Regions from separate parts of the Pseudomonas sp. NPDC089734 genome, predicted to be linked through region 2. Evidence: riboswitches for the same ligand, from Rfam matches in the RefSeq annotation. Region 2 holds a riboswitch; the other holds the start of a gene.

Region 1 (3,735 bases), on a different contig from region 2:
GGCCGGAGCACGTCAGAGTGGCCACATCGGCGACAGGCGAGAACGCGTTCATCGTGAGGTTTTCCCCCTGACGAGAATCAGTGCGAAGACCGGTGCTCCGATCAGGGCCGTGATGACCCCTATGGGGACTGTCTGGCCCTTGATGAGGGTTCGGGAAAGCACATCGGCGGCCACCAGGAACAGCGCGCCACTCAGTGCGCTGAAGGGTATGAGTCGCGCATGCCGCACCCCGACGATCATGCGTACGGCGTGGGGAATCACCAGCCCGACAAAACCGATGGAGCCGACGATGGACACCATCACTGCGGTGACCAGTGCCGCCGAGGCAATCAGCATGACCTGTACCTGCCTTACCGGAATGCCGAGTGAAGCGGCCGAGTCGCTGCCGAATGTGAAAGCATCCAGCGAGCGTCGGTGCCACAGGCAGACCAGCAGCCCGATCAGCACCACCGGCACGGCCAGCCACACCGAATGCCAGCGGACGCCGCTGAGGTTGCCCAGCAGCCAGAACATGATGCCGCGGGCCTGTTCGGAACTGGCCGACTTGGTGATGAGAAACGACGTCAGTGCATTGAACAGTTGCGATCCGGCGATGCCGGCCAGAATGATGTGCCCGGCGGTGGTCGAGCCGTGGGAGGAGCGGGCGAGCAGGGCGACCAGCGAGAAGGCCGCCAGGGCGCCGACGAAAGCACCTGCCGACATGGAAATGGCCCCGGCACCCAACCCGAGGATGGCCACCAGCACAGCACCGGTCGAGGCGCCCGCCGAAATGCCCAGCAGATAAGGGTCGGCCAACGGGTTGCGCAGCAGCGATTGCAGCACCACTCCGGAAATGGCCAGCCCCGCGCCACAGGCGGCGGCCACGATGGCGCGCGTCAGGCGGTAGTTCCAGACAATGCCTTCATCGATCGGATCGAGCACATACCCGGCTGCCCAGAGTTTGTTCGCCAACACCTGGAAAACCACGGGCAGGCTGATGCTGGTTTCACCGATGGCCGCACCGGCGACAATGGCCAGCAACAGCACTGCCGAAACCCAGAGTGTGTGAATGAGCGCCGTGGTCAGTCTCATTGCGCGGCGTTGTAGCGATTGGCCGCTTCGGCCAGCTCTTCGATACCCGTGAACAGGCGGATGCTGGCCTGCATGGCATCGGCGTCGATGATCACGATACGGTCATGCTTGACTGCATCCATGTTGCGGGTCACCGGGTCGGACTTGAGGAATTCGAGTTTCCTGCGATAGTCGTCGGCCGGGAAGCGGCGACGGTCCATGCGCGCAATCACCAGAATGTCCGGGTTGGCCTTGGCAATGGTTTCCCAGCCCACGGTCGGCCATTCCTCATCGGATTCGACGATGTTGCGCATGCCCAGGTTATTGAGCATGAAGTCCGGAATACCCTTGCGACCGGCCACATAAGGGTCGATATCGATATCGGCGCTGGAGAACCAGAACACGGCGGACACATCACGGGCCTTGTTCTGCTTCACGTTCGCCACCGCATGGGCCAGACGATTGCGCAGTTGTGCAACCAGTTGCTGGCCGCGATCCTGCACATCGAATATCTGCGCGAGCTGTTCGATGCTCTTGTAGATGGTGTCGATGCGAAAAGGCTCCAGACGCGTGCCGTCAGCGCCGACCAGATTGTCCTTGCCTTCACAGTCGGACGGCATGATGTAGGTAGGGATCTTCAAGTCATGAAACTGTTCGCGGGTGCCGACCACACCCTGGGCTCCGACCATCCATTCCAGCTGGACGGCGACCAGTTCCGGGCGCTTGCCGATGACGGCCTCGAAGCTGGGGTCGTTGTCCGCCAGACGTTCGACCTTGTCGTTCTGAGCCTTGAACTGAGGCAGTACATCGTTGAACCACAACGACGTGCCCACCAGCCTGTCGCCCAGACCCAGTTCGTAAAGCATTTCAGTGCCGGACTGGCCAATGGTCACGGCCCTTTGCGGAGCCTGCGCAAAGGTCAGCTTCAGACCACAGTTCTCGACCGTCAGCGGGTATTGAGTGGGCGCGGCCAGCGTCAGGGTGGACAGGCTCAGACCGGCAATGAGTGCGGCAAGGCGAGGCAGTGACATGTAATGCGATCTCCGTTTCGTACGTGCAAGGTGCAATGTACAGACAGGAAACACATCCTCGGCACTGCGCTGGGAAGCAGGGCAAGGTCGCCGTGGACCGGCGTGCGGATGTCCTTCCCGGACACCCCGCCGGTCAGTGAATATGCAGGTCGGCAGGTCTCCTGACTGGCATGTCATGGTCATTCAGCCAATCTGGCTTGCCCCGGCCTTCCCGGAAATACCCAGTGGCCATGATGGAGCTGACTCGATGCCTACAGTTGCGGGGGCAGTTTCGTTTGAGCCCCGTGTATGACGGGGCTCTCGAATTCCCTGTTAGTTCCTCTCGGAAACCGACGGGGCGCGATGGTAAACGATAAGGGGGGCAGTGGCTAATGCTTTGCGCGAAGCCTGCCCCCCGGTCATGCCGTGGCTGCGGAGTGAGTGGCGGGCTGCAGATTCAGTGTCCGCTGGAACAGACCGGCCACGCTGGTTTGATGGCTGATACCGATCACCAGGGTATCGGGCAGCTCCTCCCGAATGACCTTGAGCAACTGGCAGGCGCTCTGGTCATCCAGCTGGTTGGTCGCTTCGTCCAGATACAGCGTCTGTGGCGCATACAGCAGGGCACGGGCCAGGCCCAGACGCTGTTGTTCACCGCCGGACAGCTCGCGGGTCCATTCGGTCTGATGGTCCAGACGATGTTCCAGCTTCGACAGCCCGACCCGGTGCAGCACTTGAACGAGGCGTGCATCGGACGGGCATTCGGTGGCCGGATAAGTCAGCAACTGGCGCAGTGGCATTTCGGGAAGATAAGGCTGTTGCGGAATCAGCAGGCTCGATCCGCCGGGCAACGCCCAGTCGCCTCGATAGTAGGGCCACAAACCTTGCAACGTGCGCAACAGGGTGGATTTCCCCAGGCCGCTACGGCCTTCGATACGCAGCCATTCGCCCGTGTGGACGCTGGCATTGATGTTGTCGAGCAGCACACTGCCATCTGGCCGGTGGATTTGCAGACCCTCTATTCGCAGTGCTGCGGTGCGCTCGATATCCCGAACCTGGCCGCGAGTGGCCTCGATGGCCTGCTGGAACTGACCGAGACGCTCCACGGTAGCGCTCCAGGCGGCAAGCCGTGGATAGACGTCGATGAACCAGCTGAGCGAGCCTTGAACCGCGGTAAAGGCACTGCGGATCTGCATCAGACCACCGAGGGTAATGGTCTTGGCAAGAAAGGCGGGCAGGGCGGCGAAGACCGGGATGATGCGGCTGACCCGGTCGTAGCTCACGGTGAAGAACTGCAACTTGCGCATGCGCTCCATCAACTGCCACCAGTTGCTTGCAATGTGCTCGAAGCGTTCGCCCAGCTGCCGTTTTTCGGCCGCTTCGCCGCCATACAGTGCAATCTGTTCGGCGTGGTCGCGTTTGCGCAGCAGGCTGGCACGGAAGTCCGCTTCATAACGCTGTTGCTGGAAGTTCAACGGTTGCAGGGGGCTACCGAGAAAGTGTGTGAAGGCGGTGCCCAGTGCGGTGTAGAGCACGGCAGCCCACAGCAGATAGCCGTGGATCGTGACGTCATGGCCCAGCACCTGGAAATTCAGGACACCCGAGAGGTTCCACAACACCCCCGCGAATGCCAGCACCTGAGCCAGGTTGATGATGAACGAGGCCAGCAGTTCGA
Region 2 (3,735 bases):
TCGGCCCTGCCTGACGGCAGGGTCCCTTCGCTCCGGCGCTGATCCTTCACCAACGTCGCGTTTGGCGGTGTCTGCACTATCTCCGCAAGAAGCTTTTCTCGCTTTTGCTTTTCAAACACAAAAAGTCCAGACACCGCCGATTGCGACGCTGGTGAAGGCCGAGTGCAGGTGTTGTGGAGTGGGGTGCGAGGCAGGAGCCGAGCAAGCGCCGCCAGGCCATGGATGGCCCATCGGCGCGGCCCCATGGAACAACGCCGGAGCAAGGGAACCCCGCCGTCAGGCGGGGCCGAACCGGAGCCCATGGTTTCGTCCCTTTGCCGAAACAAAGGGGCCCGCCGTAAAGGCGGAACCGATACTCGCTACACAGCAAAATCCGGATATGTTCCCTGACGAGGAACGTATTTGTTACTGGGTAGATCGTTCGACTTTATGCCGCCTTGCGCCTTTACGGCGCCCTACTTTGTTTTCGGACAAAGTAGGCAAAGCCATTGCTCCGGGTTCGGCCCCGCCTGATGGCGGGATCCCTTCGCTCCGGCGCTGATCCGGCGGTCGCCACAATGGGCCATCCATGGCCCAGTGCGGCTAATTCTGCATCCCTGCAGAATTCCCACCGGATCACCACCTCCACTCAGCCTTCACCTACGTCGCGTTTGGCGTTGCTCACACCACCGCGGCAAAGAGCCCTTTTCGCTTTTCTTTGCTTTTGCTTTTCAAGCACAAAAAGCCCCGACACCACCGATTGCGACGTGGGTGAAGGCCGAGTGCAGGTGTTGTGGAGTGGGGTGCGAGGCAGGAGCCGAGCAAGCGCCGCCAGGCCATGGATGGCCCATCGGCGCGGCCCCATGGAACAACGCCGAAACGAGGGGACCCCGCCGTCAGGCGGGGCCGAACCGGAGCCAATGGTTTCGCCCCTTTGCCGAAACAAAGGGGCCCGCCGTAAAGGCGGAACCGATACTCGCTACATAGCAAAATCCGGATCTGCTCCGCCTCATGGACGTCTTCGCGGATAAATCCGCTCCTACACATTGGTTTCGGTAGGAGCGGATTTATCCGCGAAAAAGCCCCGTCCAATCCGGACATGTCCACTGCAGAAAAATGCCTTCCCGGATAAATCCGGTCCTACAGGAGTGTGGCTGACGGAACGACAGCACAGCATCAGCCATTGACTGTTTCCCTCGTCGATGGTCAGATGCGCGCCAGTTTCAGGTGTCCCCTGCCGCCGAGCACGGGATTAAACGGGAAGCCGGTGCGTCACACCCCAAGTGATCAGTCCGGCGCTGCCCCCGCAACGGTAAGCGAGCGAAGCATTCGACACACCACTGTGCCACGGCATGGGAAGGTGAATGCCTCATGACCCTCGCAAGCCCGGAGACCGGCCTGCAACCTTGTTTGGCAAACCCGCGGTGGGCGGGCGCAGGCCGGTCTTTGCGGGCTTCATTGTGCCTGCAATTCCCTATGCGTTGTTCCCTCCGGGATTCATTCATTCCTGTCTGGCTGGAATCGCATGTCCCGTTCTTCCCTGCTTCACTCCCTGGCGACTCACTCGCTCCGTATCAGTCTGCTCCCCTGCCTGGCGCTTTCGTCACAGGCACTGGCCGCTGACGAACAGCCTCTGGCCCTGCCCTCTGTGGCAATCACCGACAGCGCCGATGCACCGGTGACCGATCTGGCGACGCCGACACCCGCCGGCTCACGCCTGAAACTCACGGCCCTGAAAACACCGGCCAGCACCAGCAGCCTCGACAGCCAGGTCATTGAAAACCGCAACAACCTCACCGTCCAGGAAGCTGTCACCCGCTCCCCCGGCATCACCAGCATCGCCACGCCCGGCGATGGCAATACCGCCTTGTCCGCACGCGGTTTCACCGGGCATTCGTCGGTCATGACCCTGTTCGACGGTTCGCGGCTGTACACCGGTTTCGGCAGTCAGACGTTCCCGGTCGACCCATTCATGGTCGAGCGCATCGACGTGATCCGTGGCCCGGCCTCGGTGCTGTACGGCGAAGGTGCCACGGGCGCAGTGATCAACGTGGTGCCGAAAAAGCCGTTCGAGGGTGAAATCCGCAATCGCCTGCGCCTGGGCTACGGCTCCAATGACCGCCAGCAACTGGGCCTGGACAGCGGCGGCTCGCTGAGCGATACACTGAGCTATCGCCTCACCCTGAATCAGCAGGAAAGCAATGGCTGGGTCGATAACGGCAACTCCCGCAGCCTCGCGATGAGCGCAGCCTTGCGCTGGCAAGCCACTGATGACCTGAGCTTCACCTTCGCCCACGAGCGTGGCGACAGCGAGCCGATGAGTTACTTCGGCACGCCACTGATCGACGGCAACTACCGCGACAGCCTGCGGGACAAGAACTACAACCTGCGCAATGCCGTACAACGCTATAACGATGAATGGACCCGCCTGAACACGGATTGGGTCATCAGCGACACCGTCAGCGCCAGCAACCAGCTTTATTACATCAAGAGCCGTCGCCACTGGCGCAACGCCGAAGTCTATAGCTGGGACAGCGCCCAGGGACAACTGCTGCGCAGCGACTATCTGGAAATCAAACACGATCAGGAACAGGTCGGCGACCGCCAGAGCTTCACCTTCAATCATTCGCTGTTCGGCCTGGACAGCCGCACGGTGGTCGGGGCCGAATACAACCGGATTCGTTTCGACGTCTCCAACAACTCGCCTTACAACGATGTCGGCGGCGATTTCATCGACCCGTGGAATCCGGCACCCGGCGATTTCCAGAGCCAGTCGCCGTTCCTGCCGCTGAGCGAAAGCACCACGCGCACCTTTGCCATGTTTGCCGAAAACCGCCTGCAACTGTCCGAGCGCTGGTCGCTGGTCACGGGTATCCGCCGTGATCAGAACCACATCGACCGTACCGCCATGCGTACCGACACCCGTAGTGATCGCAGCCTCACGGGCGGTAACTGGCGCGCCGGGCTGGTGTTTGCCGTGACCGACCAATTGTCTCTGTATGGCCAGTATTCAACCAGTGAAGACGGGGTCAGCAACCTGATCAGCATGACTCCGACCCAGCAGCAGATGGACCTGACCGAAGCGAAGCAGACCGAGTTCGGTCTCAAGCAGCAATTCTGGGACGGCCGTGGCGAATGGACCCTGGCGGCGTATCACATCGTCAAGAAAAAGCTCCTGACCCTCGACCCGATAACCCGCGTGACGCAACAAGTTGGCCAACAGTCGTCCGACGGTCTGGAAGCCTCGCTGGAACTGGCCCTTGCCCAGGGCTGGCATGTGTCGGCCAACGCATCGGTGGTCCGCGCCGAATATGACGATTTCGACGAAAGCGTTTCCGGGCAGGTCGTGTCCCGCGCCGGCAATCATCCGACCGATGTTCCGCGCCGCACTGCCAATCTGTGGGTGAGCAAGGCCCTGAGTGAGGACCTGGACGCCGGCATGGGTCTGCGTTATGTGGACGAGCGCTATGCCAACACCGCCAATACGACTACAGTGCCGGGCTACACGGTACTGGACGCCAATCTGGGCTGGCAGGTGCGACCTGACGTGCGTCTGGGCCTGCAACTGAACAACCTGCTGGATCGTCGCTATGCCGCGTCCCAGTACAACAGTGGTCAGCAGTGGTTGATGGGGCAACCCCGCTCGTTCTTCGTCACGGCTGACTACAACTTCTGATCCGAGTGGCGACAGGCACAACGCCTGTCGCCAGTCTGTCTGGAAACCGAGCATGTCTACATTCCATATCGACCGCCTGC

The links. Region 2 has a riboswitch for cobalamin ahead of ACIPY9_RS10190 (TonB-dependent receptor). Riboswitches for the same ligand answer to the same signal wherever they lie in the genome.
Region 1: another riboswitch for cobalamin. It lies ahead of ACIPY9_RS08490 (ABC transporter substrate-binding protein); the one in region 2 lies ahead of ACIPY9_RS10190 (TonB-dependent receptor).

The regions. Positions count from the first base shown of each region.
Region 1 is NZ_JBIVGV010000005.1:105,289-109,023, forward strand. It holds gene ACIPY9_RS08480 (ABC transporter ATP-binding protein) at 1-52, opposite strand, end outside; gene ACIPY9_RS08485 (FecCD family ABC transporter permease) at 49-1,071, opposite strand; gene ACIPY9_RS08490 (ABC transporter substrate-binding protein) at 1,068-2,081, opposite strand; cobalamin riboswitch at 2,215-2,430, opposite strand; gene ACIPY9_RS08495 (ABC transporter ATP-binding protein/permease) at 2,480-3,735, opposite strand, start outside.
Region 2 is NZ_JBIVGV010000006.1:172,172-175,906, forward strand. It holds cobalamin riboswitch at 1,188-1,396, shown strand; gene ACIPY9_RS10190 (TonB-dependent receptor) at 1,505-3,655, shown strand; gene ACIPY9_RS10195 (ABC transporter ATP-binding protein) at 3,708-3,735, shown strand, end outside.